3 regions of the Halobacillus seohaensis genome follow, and region 1 is predicted to be linked to each of the others. Evidence: riboswitches for the same ligand, from Rfam matches in the RefSeq annotation. Region 1 holds a riboswitch; each other region holds the start of a gene.
The links. A riboswitch is a leader RNA that binds a small molecule or an ion and turns the genes downstream of it on or off. The one in region 1 is predicted to bind cobalamin.

Region 1 (6,778 bases):
TTCTTATCATCCCATTAAAGTTTGGAGGGCACAAGAATCCAACAGATTGGCGAATATTACATTTTCACAAATGTAATTTTGATGTAAGATAAACTCACATGTTTACTGACAGGAAAATTTAGATCATCTAAACTTATAGTAATAAATCTTAATAGGGGGCAGAACAAGTGAAGGTAAGTTGGTTTTTACAGTTTTAACCATTTTAGGATTCCTCCTACTTGGCTCGGCGGTCTTATTGCCTTTATTGCGTTAAGAATTTTATTAGGGCTTGGAGAAGGTGTTTTTTATTCGAATGACCGTTCCTACATCGCCTTTCATTCCCCGCCTGAAAAAGTTGGATTGGGCATGGGCATCGTTCTTACGGGAGTTTCAGTTGGACCGACGGCAGGTTTACTCGGAATTCCTTATCTGTTGACAGTTGCCGAATCTTTTATGGGTGAAAGTGCTTGGCGTTTTCCCTTCTTTGTAACAGGTGCGCTCACTTTGGTAATCGGAATTATCCTCTTCGTTTTTCTAAAGCCGAAGACCACTCCGCACGAATCTGTCGACTCACCAGGGATAAAAGCTGATTTTGGAAAAACGCTCCTCTATATGTCGAGCTACTCGGCTGTGTTTTTGCTGATTGTGATGGGGATCTATTTCGTTTCTGTTAAATTGAATTTATCTTCTATTGCAATTGCCTTTATTCTAGTGGCTCTTTGCCCGCTTTTAATTTTTTATTTATACAAAACGAAGAAGTCCGAAATCAAACCCTTGCTAGTCAATAAAAATTTGTTCTTACTCTATTTATTTTTTATCCCAGTTATGTGGCATCTTTGGTTTTATGGGTTCTGGTCTGTCTCGATCGTCCAAGAGTTTGGAGGAGGGGCACTGTTGGCAGCTGCATTGGTTGCATCCTTTAATGGGGTGGCAGGCATCATCGGTTTTCCGCTCGGAGGGAAGATTTCTGATTTAGTGGCACACCGTCCGAATGGCCGAAGGAATGTTCTAGTTGTGTTAACGGCGATTCTGACTGTACTTATCTTTATTTTTGCCGCTTACGTAATGACCGGCCACACCAGTCCAATTATCATGTCGATCATTCTGTTTGTATCAGGATTATTTTTCTTTGCCTTGCAGCCTGTTGCTCATGCATTGGCATCTGATCTAACTCCAGAAAAGAGTAGGGGGTCGATGTTCGGCATGCTAAATTTAATTGCAGAAATTGGAGCCGTTCTTTCACCCGTTGTCTCAGGAGTTATCAGGGATTACACGGGCAATTGGGGAGTTCCTTTATTACTTGACGGTATATTGATGGCAATGGGCTTAGGTCTTGTGTTGGCTGTTTCCGGTAAAGCGGTTCGTCAGACTACTTTGTCCTCTGTGAAAGTGGCCAATTGAAAAAAGGTGAGTTTTTATGAAAAAAGGCTTTTCCCCGTTAAAGTGAATCTGGGAAAAGCCTTTTTAGCTCGTTGTACTATAAAACTATTGAACTTGAATGAAGCTCGCGTGGTTCAGAACACCGATAAGTAAGTCTGTCTTTTACTTCCATGAAAAAGGTGTTTCCTGGTATACATAGTAATTGAGCCAATTAGAGAATACCAGATAAGCGTGTGAGCGCCAACGGTTCAAAGGTTTTTCGTTAGGATCATTGTCTGGGAAATAGTCGATCGGCATCTCTGGTTGTAGGCCGTTGTCCATGTCTCTGTGGTATTCAATGCCTAGCGTCGTTGCATCATATTCCAAGTGGCCGGTCACCATCACATGTTTCTTGTCTTTGGATAAAATGGTGAACGGTCCAGAATCCTTGGAGGTAGACACAAGTATCAAGTCATCATGTGCGAGAATTTCTTCCTCTGAGACATCCGTGAAACGGGAATGGGGTGCTAAGAATTCATCATCACATCCTCTGACAAGCTGCACATCTGAATTGACTAACTGATGCTGGAAAACGCCTGTCCGTTTTTCAGATAACTTAAATTTATCGATGCCATAATGGTAGTAGAGGGCTGCTTGGGCTCCCCAACAAATATGCATCACAGAGGTCACATGAGTTTTCGTCCATTCCATGATTTCCGTGAGTTCTTTCCAATAATAGACTTCTTCAAATTTTAACTGTTCTACAGGTGCTCCCGTAATGATCATTCCATCGTAGCGGTTGTTTTTGATTTGATTGAAGCTTTTATAAAACTGTTGTAAGTGTGATTGACTCACATTTTTGGACGCATAGCTGGCTGTATGTAGTAATTCTACATTTACTTGTAAGGGAGAGTTACTGAGCAGTCGTAGCAGCTGGGTTTCTGTCCGTTCTTTTTCGGGCATTAAATTCAAAACCAATATATTTAAAGGACGGATATCCTGGGTACTCGCTCGTTGCTCGTCCATAATGAAAATATTTTCGTTGGCTAGAATCTCACCTGCAGGTAAGTTCTTCGGAATGTTTATAGGCAATCAAGTTCCTCCTTTACTAAGGTACTATATTTATTATAGATACGTAGCTTTAATGGTGCAACTGGGTAAAGCGTTAATTATTCTGAAAGAAAGGCCTAATTCCATATAAAAGTTCATTTTACCCTTCTGCTGAATGTTTGGAAGGTTGACAATAAATAGTTAAATTGCTAGAGTCTTTCTCATAGAAAAAAGAATTTTATAAAAAACACCAAACTATCGGAGAAACAGAGAAACTGGTGCTATCATACCTGACAATCTGGTTATTCTCCATGATGGAAAATTTAATACATTTATTATTAAAGGTGTTGTCTAGGCGAAAAGGCTTATTCAACTTAAAAGGGAAGTTCGGTTAAAATCCGACACGGTCCCGCCACTGTAAATGTGAACTACCCACAAGAATGTCACTATTTCTTTTTAAAAGAAAGGTTATGGGAAGGCGTGGGTACGTGAAGATCATGAGTCAGGAGACCTGCCTGTTGGTAATACACTAAACCTACGAGGAATAGGGAGGTGTTATGATTGTAATAGTTAAGACTGTGATATCAGTCTGAATTTACATGCTGTCATGACGATCTCTCTTTAGAAAGAGAGATTTTTTTTATTGTCTAGATCACCTTGATAAGTGACAAGTCTATATCGGAAAATAGCATGATCGAATGATACTCAAATTATTGAAAGTAGGATAGTAAAATGAAGCGTTTTTTATTTGAATATGAAGTAATCTCTACAGGAACTAAGAGTGAATTTAGTATAACCGAATTGAATGAAGAACAAGCAAAAGATAAAATTGTGGAGCGAGTGGCTGATATGGAATTCACCGAAGAAGATGATATTAAAATTGGTGAAATGATAAAAATTTTGAATATAGAAGATAATTATTATGAGTGTGAGGGTTGCACATAAAATGCTATAGTTGTTAGCATAACCATTCAGTTAATTTTAATTGGGTAATTGACAATCTTGATTATGATGATAGTATGAATATTGAAAAAATTAAATAGTGAAGTTCTTCCACTAGGGGTACCTTCTTTAGTTGGATTAGCACTAGAAAGTTAGAATTCTATGCTATTCAACTACTGACAAAAGGTTGAGATTAAAGTAAGACTTTAAGACCCTTAGAACCTGATCTGGATCATACCAGCGTAGGGAAGTGGAGTTGCGAAATAAATAGGATTAATATTTAAATTTCCAATGCAACCACTTTTCTTACTATGGTAAGGGAAGTGGTTTTTTGTATGATTTCCTTTAGGAATTGTTGCAAAATCGATGGCTCTACTAATTAATAAAAAACATAGAATGGGAGATGAAGAAGAATGGGAAAAGGCTTAAAACTAACGGATATTTTAGTAACAATCATCATTGCGTTAATATTTGGTATGATCTATAAACTGTGGGGACCGTTGTATGGTGTGGTTTCAACATTCGGACTTCAATTAGAGCAATTAATTTATGGAATGTGGTTTATTGCTGCAATCGTTGCTTATTTAATTATACGAAAACCTGGTGTTGCTTTATTGGCAGAAGTTGCTGCTGCACAAGGTGAATTTATTTTTGGTGGTGAATGGGGCGTAGCTACACTGATATTTGGAATAGGACAAGGTCTTGCGGCTGAACTAATCTTCGCAGCTTTCCGATATAAGAGATTTGATATGTTCGTTGCATCTTTAGCAGGTGTTGCTTCTGCATTTGCTTCAATTGGCATTGACTACTATTACGGGTACATCGGAGACTTGGCACTTTGGAACTTGCTTATCATGTTTGGAGCCAGAATGATTGGAGCTATTCTTATTTCAGGTATCTTCGCTTATCTCATCGTTCAGGCTTTAGAAAAAACAGGAGTAACGAATCTTGTGCGCCCTGCTTCTAAGGAAGATTACAAGGCTTTAGGCTAGTATAGGAGTGGAGAATCATGACAAGTATCGCTAGTATGACAAACATGCGGTTGAAGTTTCCGGGAGTTGAATCCTTGTTATTCAAGGATTTCTCCATTTCTCTGAATAAGGGAGAAAAGGTATTAATACTGGGCCCGTCAGGTTCAGGAAAGTCTACTCTTTTACAAGTCTTGACGGGATTAATTCCTAATACTGTAGATGTACCCATGAAGGCGGAAGAATTGGTCATCCCAGATTCCTGGGGGTTTTTATTTCAGGATCCAGACTCCCAATTTTGCATGCCCTATGTAGACGAAGAAATCGCATTTGTCCTGGAAAACCTTCAAATTCCACGAGAAAAAATGGAAAAGTATATTGAGTATTATTTACAACAAGTTGGATTAGACATTGATGAGATCCATACGAAAATACAAATGTTATCAGGTGGTATGAAGCAACGGTTAGCTATCGCCTCCGTTCTAGCTCTAGAACCAGAGGTATTATTTTTAGATGAGCCAACAGCAATGTTAGATCCAGAAGGGACCAAGCGTGTTTGGGACACTATAAAAGATGTTGGCGAGGATAAAACAGTAGTGATAGTCGAACATAAAATCGAGCAAATTGTAGATTTTATTGACCGTGTCATTCTTCTCGGGGAGAACGGAGAAATAATTGCCGATGGATCGAAACAGGAGGTTTTTGATCAATATAAACAGGTTTTAATAGATCAAGGAATTTGGTATCCAAATGTTTGGGAAGATTACGTTGAAGGTAAACGTAGAGATATTCCAAAAATAGAAATTAACGAAGAAAAGTCATCTATTCACCTGTCACACTTTTCGGGATATAGAGGAAAAGAAAAAACAATCAATGTAAAACAAGCAGATGCTCACCCTGGAGAATGGATAACTGTACTTGGTGAGAATGGAGCAGGAAAAAGCACACTGTTACTTGCTTTGATGAATTTGATTAAAACTAAAGGCACTTATTACGTACTTGAGCAAAGTCATAAGAAGATTAAAAATATCGCTGACTATGTAACCTTTGTTTTTCAAAATCCAGAATTCCAATTTATTACCAACTCAGTATATGAGGAAGTAGCCTTCTCCCTTCAATTAGAAAAATGGGGAGAAGAAGAAATTTCAAAACGAGTAAATGAACTACTCCGTGTTTATCATCTAGAAGATCACCAGCAAAATCATCCCTATCAATTATCAATCGGACAGAAGCGGAGACTCAGTGTTGCTGCTTCTATAGTTAAGGAACAGTCGGTTTTACTTTTGGATGAACCTACCTTTGGACAAGATGCAAAAAATACTTTTGCCATTCTCGAACAACTTGAACAGTTGAGAGCAGAAGGAACAACGATAATTATGGTTACGCATGACTTAAATATAGTTAAACACTTTGCAACAACAGTCTGGAAAATAAACAATGGAGAACTCACAAAGGAATCTTCATCATCTGATTATACTGAACATCAAATACAGCCAGCTTTTAGTTAACAGGGGAGACAACATATGCAAATTGACTTTTCTTACAATGAAACATGGCTTCATAAAATTAATCCTAGCTTGAAACTAATCATCATTGTTCTGTTATTTATTCACCTTTTAACGATACACAATATAAACTTCCTGATTAATTATTTAATAGGAACTCTGATTCTGTATGTGTTCTGTACAGGCCATCCGTGGAAGCGTTTATTAATTATTTCAGCACCATTTATCCTGATATTCCTTACATCATCTACATCAATGATATTCTTTGGAAAAGGGGAAATTACTTGGGTTAAATGGGGACTGGTTCATATTACGGAAGAAAGTTTTTTTCGAGGCTTGCATTTAGGGTTTCGTGGGATTATTTTTGCAACTCTAGGTGTTATTTTTGCTTTAACAACTAGACCTGTGTTTTTATTCTATTCATTAATGCAACAGTTAAAGCTGAAACCGAAATACGCCTATAGCTTTATGGCTGCGATAAGGTTGATCCCTTTAATGTTAGAAGAGGCGCAAACTTTGCATTATGCATTAAAAGTTCGCGGTGTTCAAAGTGAGAAGGGAGTGAGAGGTTTTTATAAAAAACTTAAATCCTATTCCATCCCCCTTCTTTCCCAAAGTATTAGAAGAGCTTATCGGATTGCAGTGGCAATGGAAGCGAAGCGTTTTTCTAATACTGTAAATCGTACTTACTTCTATCGGTTGGGTTTTTCGAAGTTTGATGTGATTTTTCTGTTCTATCTAATGATCGTAATTTCTTCATCTTATTTTACAGCTATTAGTTACCCGTATTTTCCTATTATGGACGTCCGTTATAATTAAGGCACACCGGTAATATTTTATTGGGATAACCACAGAAAACCAACAAGGTCTTAGTACAACACTCTTAAACCACACTCTACATAGAGTGTGGTTTAAGAGATTCACATTTCGATGCTTGATGATATTTCAAATTCGGTCGTTTAACATAGCTTTAGT
Region 2 (6,778 bases), on a different contig from region 1:
TACCATTGCGAATCCTGCGTGCATGAAAAACACTAGGAAGGTTGCGACCATAACCCAAATTAAATCAACGGATTCTAGAACTGATGCAGGAGTAGGTGCCGCAGCACTTGCTACAACTGGAAAACTAAGAGAAGCTAACAATAATAACGGGAGTATTTTTTTCATTATATTTTCCATCCTTCCAAATAGTATTATATTAGTGCGGCTTTTCCGCTTTCACCTGTGCGAATTCGATAAACTTCATCAATCGAAGATACGAAGATCTTCCCATCTCCAACTTCATCTGTAGCACAAGTGTTTGTAATGGTTTCAACGATTTCTTGTACTTCAGAGTCTTCAATAACCATTTCAACTTTCACTTTCGGGTAAAGTTTCACTTCGTAACGGTTACCTCGGAAGATACCCTCTTGTCCTTTTTGCTGACCACACCCTGCGACTTCAGAAACGGTTAATCCCTTGACACCCATAACGTCAAGATTTTCCCGTAACGTTTGAAAAGCTTCGGGGCGTATTATTGCCTCCACTTTTTTCATGGATAATTTCCTCCTTTGAATTTCGTGTTAGTTTTCTTAACACAATAAGTTATGTTAAGTCCTACTATAAAACAAATATTCAGAAAAATCAATAGATAAATTTTAATAATGTAAGAAAAGTTGACACAAATAAAAAAACACAGGTCATTTTAAAAAAATGACCTGTGTAAAGGGAGCATTATAGGGTTTTACAAATCGTCGAATCCATTATCTTCAGAAACCTTAGTATACTGCCTTGATTTTTGTTCAAAGAAGTCCGATTTTCCTTCATCCACTTCCTGATAAGCGCGGATCCATTTCAATGGGTTTTCCTGATATTCAGGATAAGGTTTATCGACTCCCATTAACTTGCAACGCTTATTAGCAATAAAACGAATGTAATCTTCTAAATCGTTTATGGCAATGCCTGGGAACTCATTGCCAATAATGTGATGAGCCCACTTAATTTCAAGCTCAACGGCTTCTTTAAAGGTTTCCGTTACGAAATTTTCATACCAATCACGGTCAAGTCCAGGATTCTCATTTAAAGTCTCTTTAAAGATGTGTGCAAACAAGTTCACATGAATTTGTTCGTCGCGATTAATGTAATTAATCATTGTACTTGTTGATACCATTTTTTGATTTCGCGCTAAGTTGTAGAAGAAGGCAAATCCTGCGTAGAAAAATAAGCCTTCTAATACAACATCATAAACGACTGACTTCAAAAAGGTTTCAACATTTGGTTGTTCGGCGAAATCTTCATAACCATTGGTAATGAATTGATTGCGTTCAATTAAAATTTCATCATGTTTCCAGTATTCGAAAATGCGCTCTTGTTCGCTTTGATCCACTAGTGTAGATAAGACATACGAATATGACTGATTGTGTACGACTTCCTGAAAAGCGAGCACTTGCATTAAAGCAGAGACACTAGAATCAGTTATATAGTCAGCGATTTTACTAGAGTAATCGGTTTGAATAGAATCTAGAAAGGCGAGCAATCCAATTATCTTTTTAAAAGAAGCTTGCTCTTGTTCCGATAGCTCCGGCCATTGTTTTAAATCGTTGCTCATATTAATTTCACTTGGAATCCAAAAATTAGCTAGCATTGTTTTATACATAGGATAGGCCCATGAATAACGGGTGTCATCCCAATTTAATACGTTTGAGCTGCGGCCATTGACCATGCCTGTTGAGGCATTGGGGGCATGATAGTCGACGAGTTTCCGTTGCTGTATAGTTTTATCCATCTTGTCCACCTCCTTAAGATGAGCAGCTTTCACATTCTTCAAAGTCTCCTTGGCTGGAAGTGGAACGTGTATAGTAGGTAGTTTTCAGTCCTGACTTCCAGGCGTCAATGTGTAAGGCAAGCAGCTCTTTTGCTTTGATAGAATTCTTCACGTAAAGATTAAAAGAAATCGACTGGTCTATATATTTTTGACGAACGGCATTTTGTTTAATACTAGAGTGCTGATCAATGTCATATGCAGATTTATAGTACCAATATGTTTCTGGTGTCAAGTCAGGAGCTGTGACAGGAATTTTGAAATCTTTTTTTTCCTCAGAGTAGAATTTTTTAAAAATGGGATCGATACTTGCCGTACTTCCAGCAATTAGAGAGGTGCTGGAATTGGGTGCTACGGCCATAAGATAGCCGTTCCTCATACCATTTGAATGTACGTCATGTTTTAATTCGTTCCAGTCAAAGGATCCGCCTTGATCAAACGTCCGTTTAACAAAAAATTCCCCCGTATCCCAGTCAGATCCTTCGAATAACGGGTAACTTCCTTTTTCCTTAGCTAACTGATTGCTTGCAGAAATCGTATAATAAGATATTTCTTCATAAACTTTGTCTGCATAGTCCACAGCCTCATCGGATTCCCAAACTATTTTATTTTGGGCTAATAGGTGTGCCCAGCCAAACGTACCTAAACCAATTCCGCGATAAGACTGATTAGTGAGCTGTGCCTGTAACACGGGGATGGTATTTTGATCGATGACGTTATCTAGCATACGAACTTGAATAGGGATTAATCTTGATAGTACACCTTGAGGAACAGCTCGTCCTAAGTTAATACTTGATAAGTTACAGACTACGAAATCACCAGGAGTCTTGACAGTAATAATTTTTCCGTCTTCAATATGTTGCTGGTCTTGCACCGTAGGGCTTTGATTTTGTGTAATTTCTGTACAAAGGTTACTGCAATAAATCAATCCTTTGTGACTGTTAGGATTCATGCGGTTTACTTCATCTCGATAGAACATGTAGGGCGTACCTGTTTCGAGTTGTCCAACCATAATTCGTTTCATGATTTCGATTGCCGGAACTTTTTCTTTCGATAACTGGTTACTCTCAACGCAAGCCTGATAGTGTTCTCGGAATGAACCGTTGCCTCGTGTTTCATCATAAAAATCCTCTAGCGAGAAGCCCATGACTTTACGAACTTCGTGGGGATCGAATAAGTACCAATCTTCTCTTTTCTCAACAGCTTCCATAAATAAGTCCGGGATTGATACTCCTGTAAATAAGTCATGTGTACGCTGGCGCTCATCTCCGTTATTTAAGCGGCTATCGAGAAAAGGGAAGATATCTTTGTGCCAAATGTCTAAGTAGACAGCTACTGCACCTTGTCTTTGTCCTAATTGGTCAACACTTACCGCGGTATTATTAATTTGCTTCATCCAAGGTAGAACACCTGAAGAGACACCCTTAAATCCGCGAATGTCGCTGCCTCTGCTACGGATTTTCCCTAAGTAAACGCCGATTCCGCCGCCGTGCTTACTTAAGTTGGCGATATCCGTGTTGCTATCATAAATCGACTGTAAACTATCATCAATAGTATCAATAAAACACGAGCTTAATTGACCATAACGCTTCCCGGCATTGGCTAAGGTTGGTGTAGCCACCGTCATATATAGATGACTTAAAGCCCAGTAGGCCTCTTTAACAAATTCTAAACGACGAACGGAATCTTCATGGGCCATCAATGTCATAGCGATAATCATAAATCGTTCTTGCGGGAGCTCGTAGACTAGGCCAGACTTAGAACGGGCTAAATAACGGTCCCCTAATGTTTTAATACCAATATAGGTGAATAAATCGTCTCGATCAGGAACAATTGCTTTTTCAAGCTCATCCATTTCTGCTTTTGAGTACTGGTTAAGTATATCTGGATTATAAATATCCTCTTCTACTAATATTTTAACTAATTGGTGAAACTCTTGGTATGCTTGTGAACTCCCACGATTAACTGTTGATTTTTCATACATTTGCTGTAAATGTATACGACTGGCAAGATAGGTCCAATTTGGTGTTGTTTCACTAATCTCAGCTAAGCATTCAAGAATTAAAGCCCTAGCTTGTTCATTTTTATCTCCTTGGACGCTCTTAGCCTTTGTTACCATGCGCTCCATTTGAAGGGATGGAAAGAGTTCTGCTTGTCCCTCTAACCATTCTTTCCAATAGGATGTCATAACGGAATCCATACGTTCACTCCTCTATTAAGTATTTTAATAAAAATTCCATAAAAAAACCCGCTCAGAGTTGATGAGCGGGTGAAACGATGAAATGAAAGAGGCTATTAAAGAACCCCTTTCATTTCATCGCTTCATCTTCTCAAACCCCGAAGAAGTTGAAACTTCTGCGAACAAAGACAGGTCTCCTGACTCACACCCAATTCTACTCCGGTCCTTCCCGTGATTTTTGCACAGTGGTTCTTCCGTTTCGCGAGTGTTTACAGTTGCGGGGGCAGTTCTGGTTTTACACCAGATTCCCTATTAAGCCTATGGCATCTTCTGTTCGCGGATACTATATATGGTATTTTCACTTTAAAATTTTAGCTTATATTGTGTTTTAAGCATAACTGAGATTGTTATGATGTGCAACTATTTTTAATGAACTGGTATAATAAAGTGGAGAACTTTGCAGTCTTAAAGAAAATTAGAGATGTGTAATAAATTTTTCGGAATACTCGTGTTAATTTGTGATTAATGAAGGAGTAAGAGGAGGGTTCAAGATGACATTTGAATGGCATAAGGAAGCAGAAAAGCAATGGGATGGACGAGCTGAATTCTGGAATACCAATAGTCAGACCATGTGGGACGAGGGGAGTCGAAAAACAATTATCCCCTTTTTAAAAAAATATGTAAAGGAAGGGGGACACATTGCGGATCTTGGCTGTGGAGATGGATATGGATCGTTTAAATTAGAAAAAGAAGGTTATCGTGTTACAGGCCTTGATATTTCAGTAGATATGATTCAACGGGCGAAATCAAGGGTAGAAAATGAAAACCTCCAATTCACACAAGGTGATCTAGTGAACCTCCCATTTGAAAAGGAAAGTTTTGATTCGATTATGGCTATCAACTGTTTAGAGTGGGTGGAAGTACCTTATCAAGGATTAGAAGAAATGAAACGTGTGCTAAATCCAGGGGGGAGGCTGTGTATCGGAATCTTAGGACCTACAGCGATGCCTCGGAAAAATAGCTACCGCCGAGTGTATGGGGACAAAGTGATTTGTAATACGATGATGCCTTGGGAGCTGGAACAAATGGCGATTGAAACTGGTTGGAAGCATATAGATGGGCACGGTGTATATAAACGTGGGGTTGAAGAACAGGACGCGGCTGGTTTTGCGAAAGAATTACAACAGTCTCTTACATTTATGTGGGTATTTATATTTGAAAAAGAGTGAAGGAAATAAATCAGGAGATATAGGTTCCATAGAAAAGCGAATCATATCAAAAGTAATTAATACCAAACCATGATGTTCCTTGCAAACTAAGTAGTTCCGATACCGTGGAGAAAATCTAAAATAACTGTTGGAATAACATACTAAATACACTATGTTTAGCACCATAAATAACAGTGCAAATAACACACAAAAACGCTTGGACATTTTAATATCTAAGCGTTTTTCTTTATATTTTCTTCTTCAACTAAAGCATCTTTTACTTGAAGACTCAGCTTCGAGAGATGTTGTTTCCGTTATGGTTGAAAGCGTTTGGAGGTCCGGGAAATCACTCGCTTTCCGTGGGCATGTGTTGAGCCTTCCTCGGGCTATCGCCCTGCGGGATCCCACCGATCATGTTCATCCCAGCTCTTACGCCTTATAAGGACGAAGGCTACATCTAGTTCATCAATCCTATCGGGCGTTATCCAGCTCCAGCACCTAGCGGCTAGTGAGACTTCCCTCGCTTCGGTACGATAAGTCAACATCGAATCACGATGTTCTTCGTGTTTCCTTTATCTCCGACAGCTCAGTCCAGTCCATATGCCGCTGACCAAGGCGCCTCCGCTTTTAAAAGTGGAGTCTCGCAATTTTCCGGCCCTCCTTGCCATTGTGAGGCAGACGGAAACCTCAGTAATGGGTTCTTCAAATTGTAGGCTATTCATAGATGGGAGTGGGTGGCTAGGAAACGGGGAGACTCCTATGGGATGTGCGGGACAGCTGAGACCCGACCCCACAGGACGAAGTCCGAGGAGGCTCAGCGCCCGCCCCATGGAAAGCGAGCCGTTTCCCGCAGCCCCTACATTCACACAAACACCTCGAATTCAAGTCTTCAACAATACGGTCTCGTTAGTTTAATTGTAATCGTCCACAATCAGTCAACGTGCTAAATACTATGCTAATTATGGTGCAATTTGTAATGTTGATTTTGGTAAACCAAAAGGAATGTGGGGATTTATGTTAAAAAATATATAGATAACTACCAATTTACGTAGTAGTTAGCACGTTGACAATAGCTATTGTCATTATGTTAGTTGGGTTACGATTTTGTATGATAATTCAAGTGAAGGAGGGTGAGGTGCCCCGGACCTTCTAACGTTGCTCTTTATCATCGTATTGATCCATCGACCAGTTTTTTTCTTCATCGCTTTCTACAATACCTAAGATGACATCCGAGATACTAGAATCTTCTAAGACCTTATCGCGAACTTTATATTTAATATCGTCTGCCTCTGCAAGAGAGAGCCCCTTAATCAGCTCGATATAACTTTCAACATGATACTCTCTTCCCTCTTGGAGGATACGGAGTTTTTTAATATCAACGACATTCTGATCACCTAATATCACTTCAGCTACTCGTTCTTCAATAATTTTAGGGGCAGCCACGCCAATTAAACCAATCGTGTTTTCATATCCAATTTTAATGGCGATTCCAATTAATAATATTCCAATAATAAGTGTGCCTAGTCCGTCAAGAAAATATAGTCCCGTGAAGTAAGATAGGACTACAAAGATGAGGGCAATCATTGCACCAGA
Region 3 (6,778 bases), on a different contig from region 1:
TTTATTTGGGTACGTGAAGGTGAAACAAAAGTTATTAGTGGTACAGATGGACAATATTACATTAAAAATAAAGAGTTTATTTTGGAAAATTATGATGAAGACGATGAAAGGTTTCAGGAATCTATTCAAAATAATGGTGCACCCGTTCCAAAAAATTATCAAACAAATGCAGTAATTTATGAAAGAACCGACGACGTTGTAGTTGGAAAAGATCCTGAGTTACAAAAAATTAGTGAAGCGGAAGCGAGAATGAACCATCCGATTCAATTTGAGGATTATTCTTTATACCAAGCAAGTTATCAACAAAATGAGTTCAAAGATATGACATTTAAGTTACATGATACAAATGATGAAGATAGCTCGTATGGCGAATTTACGATTGACTTAAGTGATCCTGAGTCCGAGTATGAATTAGATAGCGGACACAAAATTGTACTTGACTCCTATTATCCTGAATATGAACTAAATGATGGGGAACCTGTATCGGTATCAAAATATCCAAAGAATCCTGCGTTTGTTTTCAAAGTGTTCGCACCAGGTGAATCAGAACCAGAAGTGAGTTTTGCTGGTATTGGTGCCAACGTTGATGGTACTGGAGAAAATGAGTACAAAGTTGGACTAGTGAATTTTGATGTTCGAGATGTGACAGGCTTAGCTGTTAAAAAGGATTATACACTACCTTTTATAGCACTAGGAGGAGCCATTTTCATGATTGGTGTGAGTATGGGAATGTACTGGAATCACAGAAGAATATGGGTGAAACCTCAAGAGAATGGTGCTTGGATTGCAGGTCACACCAACAAAAATTGGGTGGCACTAAGGCGTGAAATTGATAGAGCTATCGATGGAACAGGAATAGAAAAGCCCATCGATCAACAAGAATTGAAAAGCTAGCCTTCATTAGGAATGTAAGGAGGAAAGGATATGGGAGAATTAAGTACGATAAGTAGTAACTTACTATATGCAGCTTTCTTTATCTATTTAGTAGCTACGTTTTTCTTCGCAGGTACTATTAGTGATAAAGGAAAAAATAAATCGGAGCTTGTTGGAAAAATAGGGATCACGATAACGATCATTGGTTTTTTGACACAGTTGGGATATTTCTTTACAAGATGGGGTGCGTCAGGACATGCACCAGTTAGTAATTTATTTGAGTTTATTACTTTCTTTGGGATGATGCTTGTTTTTGCATTCATCATTATGTATTTTATTTATCGAATTAATATATTAGGTTTAGTCGCACTACCGATTGCATTATTAATAATTGCATTTGCAAGTATGTTTCCTACAGAAATTTCTCCGCTTGTACCATCGTTGCAGTCTCACTGGTTATACATTCATGTAACGACAGCTGCACTAGGCCAAGCAATACTATCAATTAGCTTTGTAGCGGGGTTAATTTTCTTGATTCGTCAAGTGGATCAATCAGTGAAATCGAAACAAACCTTCTGGCTTGAGTTTGTTCTATTTATGGTTGCTACTACACTTGCGTTTATTATCGTGTCCTCAATTTTTAATGTCACTAACTATAATTCTACGTTTGAAGCACCAGTAGAGGGGCTAGTTACTGAAATTACTTATGAGATGCCAGCCATTGTTGCCCCATTTGATGGTGAATTATTATCAGAAAATACGATGTCACCTCTTTTTCAAGCACCTGAATGGATGCGGGGAGTAGATGCATCGATTAAATTTAATACTATGATTTGGTCGTTACTCGGTGGGCTAGTTTTATATGGAGTCATTCGATTAGTGCTCAGAAAGAGAGTAGCTAATGCTCTTCAGCCATTATTAAGAAAAGCTAACCCAGAAATCATTGATGAAGTCGGGTATCGTGCCGTAGCCATTGGTTTTCCTATATTTACTTTAGGAGCACTGATATTTGCTATGATATGGGCTCAGGAAGCTTGGAATCGCTTCTGGGGATGGGATCCTAAAGAGGTATGGGCGTTAATTACATTCTTCTTTTACGCTGCCTATTTACACTTGCGTTTATCAAGAGGATGGCAGGGGAAGAAATCTGCTTGGTTAGCGGTAGGTGGATTTGGAATTATTATGTTTAATTTATTAGCAGTAAATCTAATTATTTCAGGTTTGCATTCGTACGCTTAAGAATTTATAGGCAGGTTGGGTTTGTTTATCCCACCTGCCATTTATTATAATCAGACCTAATACTATAGGAGGTGGGTATAAATGATGGATAACAACGAAGCTAAGATTTTAGTTGTCGATGACGAAGAGCGTATAAGGCGACTGATAAAAATGTACTTAGAAAGAGAAAACTATGAAATTGATGAAGCAGAGGATGGCTATGAAGCACTTAACATGGCATTACAGGAGGATTACGATGTGATCCTATTAGATATCATGATGCCGGGTAAAGATGGAATAGAGGTATGTAAGGAACTACGTGAGAAGAAAGCAACTCCAGTGATTATGTTGACAGCGAAAGGCGAGGAAGCCAATCGAGTACAAGGCTTTGAGGTTGGCTCAGATGATTACATTGTTAAACCATTTAGTCCAAGAGAAGTCGTTCTTAGAGTGAAAGCGCTTTTGCGAAGGGCTTCCACAACTAAATTTTTAGAAACAGATACAACGACGAGAAACATTTTGGTTTTCCCTCACATGACCATAGATAATGATGCTCACCGGGTGACTGCTGATGGGAAAGAAGTTGCGTTAACCCCGAAAGAATATGAGTTATTGAATTATATGGCACAGTCACCAGATAAAGTGTTCGATAGAGAGCAGTTATTAAAAGAAGTGTGGCAGTATGAGTTTTTTGGTGACTTACGTACTGTTGATACACATGTTAAAAGACTTCGGGAAAAGTTAAGTAAAGTCTCCACAAAAGCAGCAGGAATGATTAATACTGTCTGGGGAGTTGGATATAAGTTTGAGGTTAGTGGTGAGTAATGTTTTGGCGTAGTGTTGTTGGAAAACTATGGTTCACGATTTTATTGCTTGTTTGTTTTGTATTGTTTATTTTAACTGTTCTTCTCCTTGAATTTTTTGAAAATTATCATGTCTTAGAAGCAGAAAAAGAATTATTGCAGACGGCAACTAAAGTTTCTGATGTAGTTTCAGAATATGAAAGGGAAGAACTTATTTTATCCATGACTGATCTAATTAAAGATCCCTCAAGTCAAGTTGTGGTAACTGACAGAAGTGGTAATATTCTAACTTCCCCATCATCAGAAGGTAATGACTTACCAAATTTCAGTTATAACTGGTTTATGAATGATTCGGAGTTCGCTGCTGTTGTTGAGGAACGGAAAGATGTAATGAAAGTATCTAATATTGAAGATTCAGAATTAGGCTATATGGTTGTTGGTACACCCCTTAATGATCAACAAGGTGCTGTGTTTGTCTATCAATCACTAGACACAATAGAGGAAACTTCAGATCAAACGACCAAGATTATTTTCTTAGGAGCAGGCATCGCCATAATATTAACCACTATATTTGCTTTCTTTCTATCCACTCGTATAACTTCCCCTTTGATCAAAATGAGGGAAGGGGCACTTGAATTAGCAAAGGGAGAATTTAATACAAAAATTCCTATACTCACTCATGATGAAATTGGTGAATTGGCCATGGCATTCAATCGGATGGGTAGACAATTAAAGTTTCATATAGATGCTCTCAATCATGAGAAAGAACAATTATCAGGGATATTGCGTTCAATGGCTGACGGTGTGTTAACTATGAATCGTCAAGGGGATGTATTAGTTTCGAATCCTCCAGCAGATCAATATTTGCAAGCATGGGCTTTCGAAGTTAGTGGGATAGAAAAACACTATAGCGAACAACAAAGGAATCTGCCAGTTCCTATGAGAGAACTTTTTAATAAAGTGATTGACAACGAACAAGAGCTGATGACTGAAGTCACTGTTCAAGGTCGAACTTGGGTTATAATTATGACTCCTTTATACGACCAGGATCATGTAAGAGGTGCAGTCGCAGTTTTACGTGACATGACTGATGAACGGCGATTAGATAAATTGCGAAAAGACTTTATAGCAAATGTTTCCCACGAACTAAGAACCCCTATATCAATGTTGCAAGGCTATAGTGAAGCCATCGTAGATGATATAGCCGAGTCAAGAGAAGACAAAAATGAACTTGCGAAAATTATTCATGATGAGTCATTAAGAATTGGACGATTAGTGAACGAACTCTTAGATATTGCACGCATGGAAGCAGGGCATATCTCCTTATATCTAGAACAAATTCAAGTCGGTCCGTTTGCTAAGAAAATAGTTAGGAAATTTAAAGGACTCGCAGAGGAAAAACAAGTTCAATTGAATCTTGATCTACAGGATGAACATCCCATGATTTCCATAGATATTGATCGCATGGAACAAGTGTTAACGAACTTAATTGATAATGCAATTCGTCATACTGATGAGAATGGAACAGTTGATGTGATTATAGAACGTAGTCAGTCTGAATGGCTTATTCAAGTATCGGATTCCGGTCAGGGTATTCCTGAAGATGATTTACCTTTCGTCTTTGAACGCTTTTATAAAGCTGATAAATCTAGGAAAAGAGAATCTTCTCAAAAAGGAACAGGGCTAGGGCTTGCTATTGCTAAGCACATTGTTGAAGCCCATAGCGGAAGTATCGGAGTTCATAGCAAGGTTGATGAAGGTACTACGTTCACTGTGGTTATTCCTATCAAAGAGGAAGAAGATGAAAATTAGATTGCTAAATCGTTGAGAATCGTGTAACCTGTAATTTGAACTTAATATGTTGATGTTGGTGCCCAAATAGGGCTGAATAGGGAATCTGGTATTAATCCAGAACTGTCCTCGCAACTGTAAGTGTAGACGAAAAGGAGAAACCACTATAATCTTTATGGGAAGGTTCCTTAGTAGGATGAGACACAAGTCAGTAGACCTGCCAAACATCACTCGTTTCAAAGCTTCGAGGGTTGAGCGTTTGAGATATCCGTTTGGTTTATGAATGATTATGATTAACTCCATTTGGTATGTCTTAAGCCTGTTCTTCACTATGAAGAGCAGGCTTTTTATTGTTTATACATAAAACGTTTCTAGAAGCTTTGAAACAATCAAATAGTAGGGAGGAAGTTTTATATGAGCAAGCTTTATCAAGGATTTTTAATGACTTTATTGGCGGTTGTCCTGTTATCAGGCTGTCAAGAGGAAGCTAATGAAGGTGTATCTGAAACTGAACAAGAAAAAGTAGAGGAAGTATCTATCGAGGTTGAAATTTCTCAAAATAAAGGAGAAGAAGTTATTTCGACAGAAGAGCATTCCGTAGAAGAAGGAACCATGCTTATGGAAGTTATGGAAGATAATTACGAGGTTGAACAAGAAGAAGGATTTATTAATAGTATAGAAGGTATTTCTCCTGAAGATGGTGAACAAAAGGCTTGGCTTTATACGATAAATGGAGAGGATGCAACAGTCGGAGCCACGGAATATGAAGTAGAAGAAGGAGACGAAATCAATTTCGATTTTCAATCTTGGGAATGATGGTATAAATGAAAACGTATAAAATTACGCTGATTGCAATGCTAGCGGCATTGGCCGTTGCCGGAAGGATTGCAATGGCTCATTTGCCAAATATCCAGCCCGTGACAGCCATTATCATCATCACAGGCTTTTGGTTAGGTCCTTTAGCTGCTGTAACCATGGCTATCTTAACAACCTTTCTCTCAAACGTGATTCTAGGGATGGGAATTTGGTCGATCTGGCAGGTAGTCTCCTGGTCGGTGATCGGAATGATTGCTGGAGTTATAGGTAAATACTGGTCATCTATTCCTGTTTGGGGCTTATCGGTATATGGTTTTTTAAGTGGGATGTTCTTTGGGTTAATGATCTCAGTGACTATGTATACCGTTGGACAATCTTTTTGGGCTTATTATCTAGCGGGTATCCCTATGGACGTCAACCATGCAATATCTAACACTGTATTTATTTTGGTATTATCACCAATTTTAGGTAGGTTGTTTAATAAATATCATAAGTCCCATATCATGACTTAAAAGCTATCTTATTAGTAACGGGTTCTGTATAGTAATTTGTTTCGGTTTTTGGAATGCAAGTAAGAAAAGATTCGGTCGAAATCGTAAGTAGTTCTGTTTCGGTTGAGAAACATATGAAATAGTATATGAGTTAGCAGACCAAATCGCATAGCGGTTTGGTCTTTGTATTTTCCTGCCATTTGATGGGCTTCCTAGCCTGGAAGAAGTCATGAAGACCATTTTCTAAAAGCCACAATCGCTTACTTTCTAGCGAGGAAACTAGTGAGAAAACCTCATCCAGGTAGTGAAGAGTATAGAATCTCCCACCATGGTTTCATCAGCCTAAAATACCCCTATCTTATGGCTCTGATTGGATGGGGATTTACGAGATTCGCCGATTCGTCCGCGGAAAGCGAGCAAAGATTCCGATCCAATCAACAACGCTAACCTAGATAAAGGAGGCAAATCTTTAGAAAATAGTATATAAGAATTCCACGCCGGCTTGTATAAGTCTCTCAATAAGGTAGGAGGTAGAAGATTCGCATCCAACCAATAAATACCTATTATGGACAAAAATAATCTAGTATATGAAGCAAATAACCTCAATTCCCTTGCTTTTTTTGTCTATAGGTTAGCTGATTGGTAAGTAAAAAAGGGATTCTAATTTTTTATAGAATGGTTTCATTTATGGTTAGGAAAGATTATCATAGTAAAGTGTAACTTTTTACATAGATAAACGACTATTATGATGAACGGGGAGGCCGAGCATATGAAACCGTTCTTTGA

Region 2: another riboswitch for cobalamin. It lies ahead of ACFQIC_RS17685 (ribonucleoside-diphosphate reductase subunit alpha); the one in region 1 lies ahead of ACFQIC_RS16970 (hypothetical protein).
Region 3: another riboswitch for cobalamin. It lies ahead of ACFQIC_RS01225 (DUF4430 domain-containing protein); the one in region 1 lies ahead of ACFQIC_RS16970 (hypothetical protein).

The regions. Positions count from the first base shown of each region.
Region 1 is NZ_JBHSZV010000047.1:147,078-153,855, reverse strand. Features, by position in the region: gene ACFQIC_RS16980 (MFS transporter) at 208-1,380, shown strand; gene metA (homoserine O-acetyltransferase MetA) at 1,522-2,430, opposite strand; cobalamin riboswitch at 2,714-2,922, shown strand; gene ACFQIC_RS16970 (hypothetical protein) at 3,121-3,333, shown strand; TPP riboswitch at 3,437-3,596, shown strand; gene ACFQIC_RS16965 (ECF transporter S component) at 3,744-4,322, shown strand; gene ACFQIC_RS16960 (ABC transporter ATP-binding protein) at 4,340-5,806, shown strand; gene ACFQIC_RS16955 (energy-coupling factor transporter transmembrane component T family protein) at 5,822-6,622, shown strand.
Region 2 is NZ_JBHSZV010000051.1:6,953-13,730, forward strand. Features, by position in the region: gene ACFQIC_RS17670 (ammonium transporter) at 1-165, opposite strand, end outside; gene ACFQIC_RS17675 (P-II family nitrogen regulator) at 192-533, opposite strand; gene ACFQIC_RS17680 (ribonucleotide-diphosphate reductase subunit beta) at 722-1,762, opposite strand; gene ACFQIC_RS17685 (ribonucleoside-diphosphate reductase subunit alpha) at 1,776-3,998, opposite strand; cobalamin riboswitch at 4,148-4,324, opposite strand; gene ACFQIC_RS17690 (class I SAM-dependent methyltransferase) at 4,529-5,206, shown strand; gene ACFQIC_RS17695 (cation diffusion facilitator family transporter) at 6,335-6,778, opposite strand, start outside.
Region 3 is NZ_JBHSZV010000004.1:186,327-193,104, reverse strand. Features, by position in the region: gene resB (cytochrome c biogenesis protein ResB) at 1-894, shown strand, start outside; gene ccsB (c-type cytochrome biogenesis protein CcsB) at 925-2,112, shown strand; gene ACFQIC_RS01235 (response regulator transcription factor) at 2,194-2,916, shown strand; gene ACFQIC_RS01230 (ATP-binding protein) at 2,916-4,706, shown strand; cobalamin riboswitch at 4,746-4,925, shown strand; gene ACFQIC_RS01225 (DUF4430 domain-containing protein) at 5,100-5,501, shown strand; gene ACFQIC_RS01220 (ECF transporter S component) at 5,510-6,013, shown strand; gene ACFQIC_RS01215 (RNA polymerase sigma factor SigX) at 6,762-6,778, shown strand, end outside.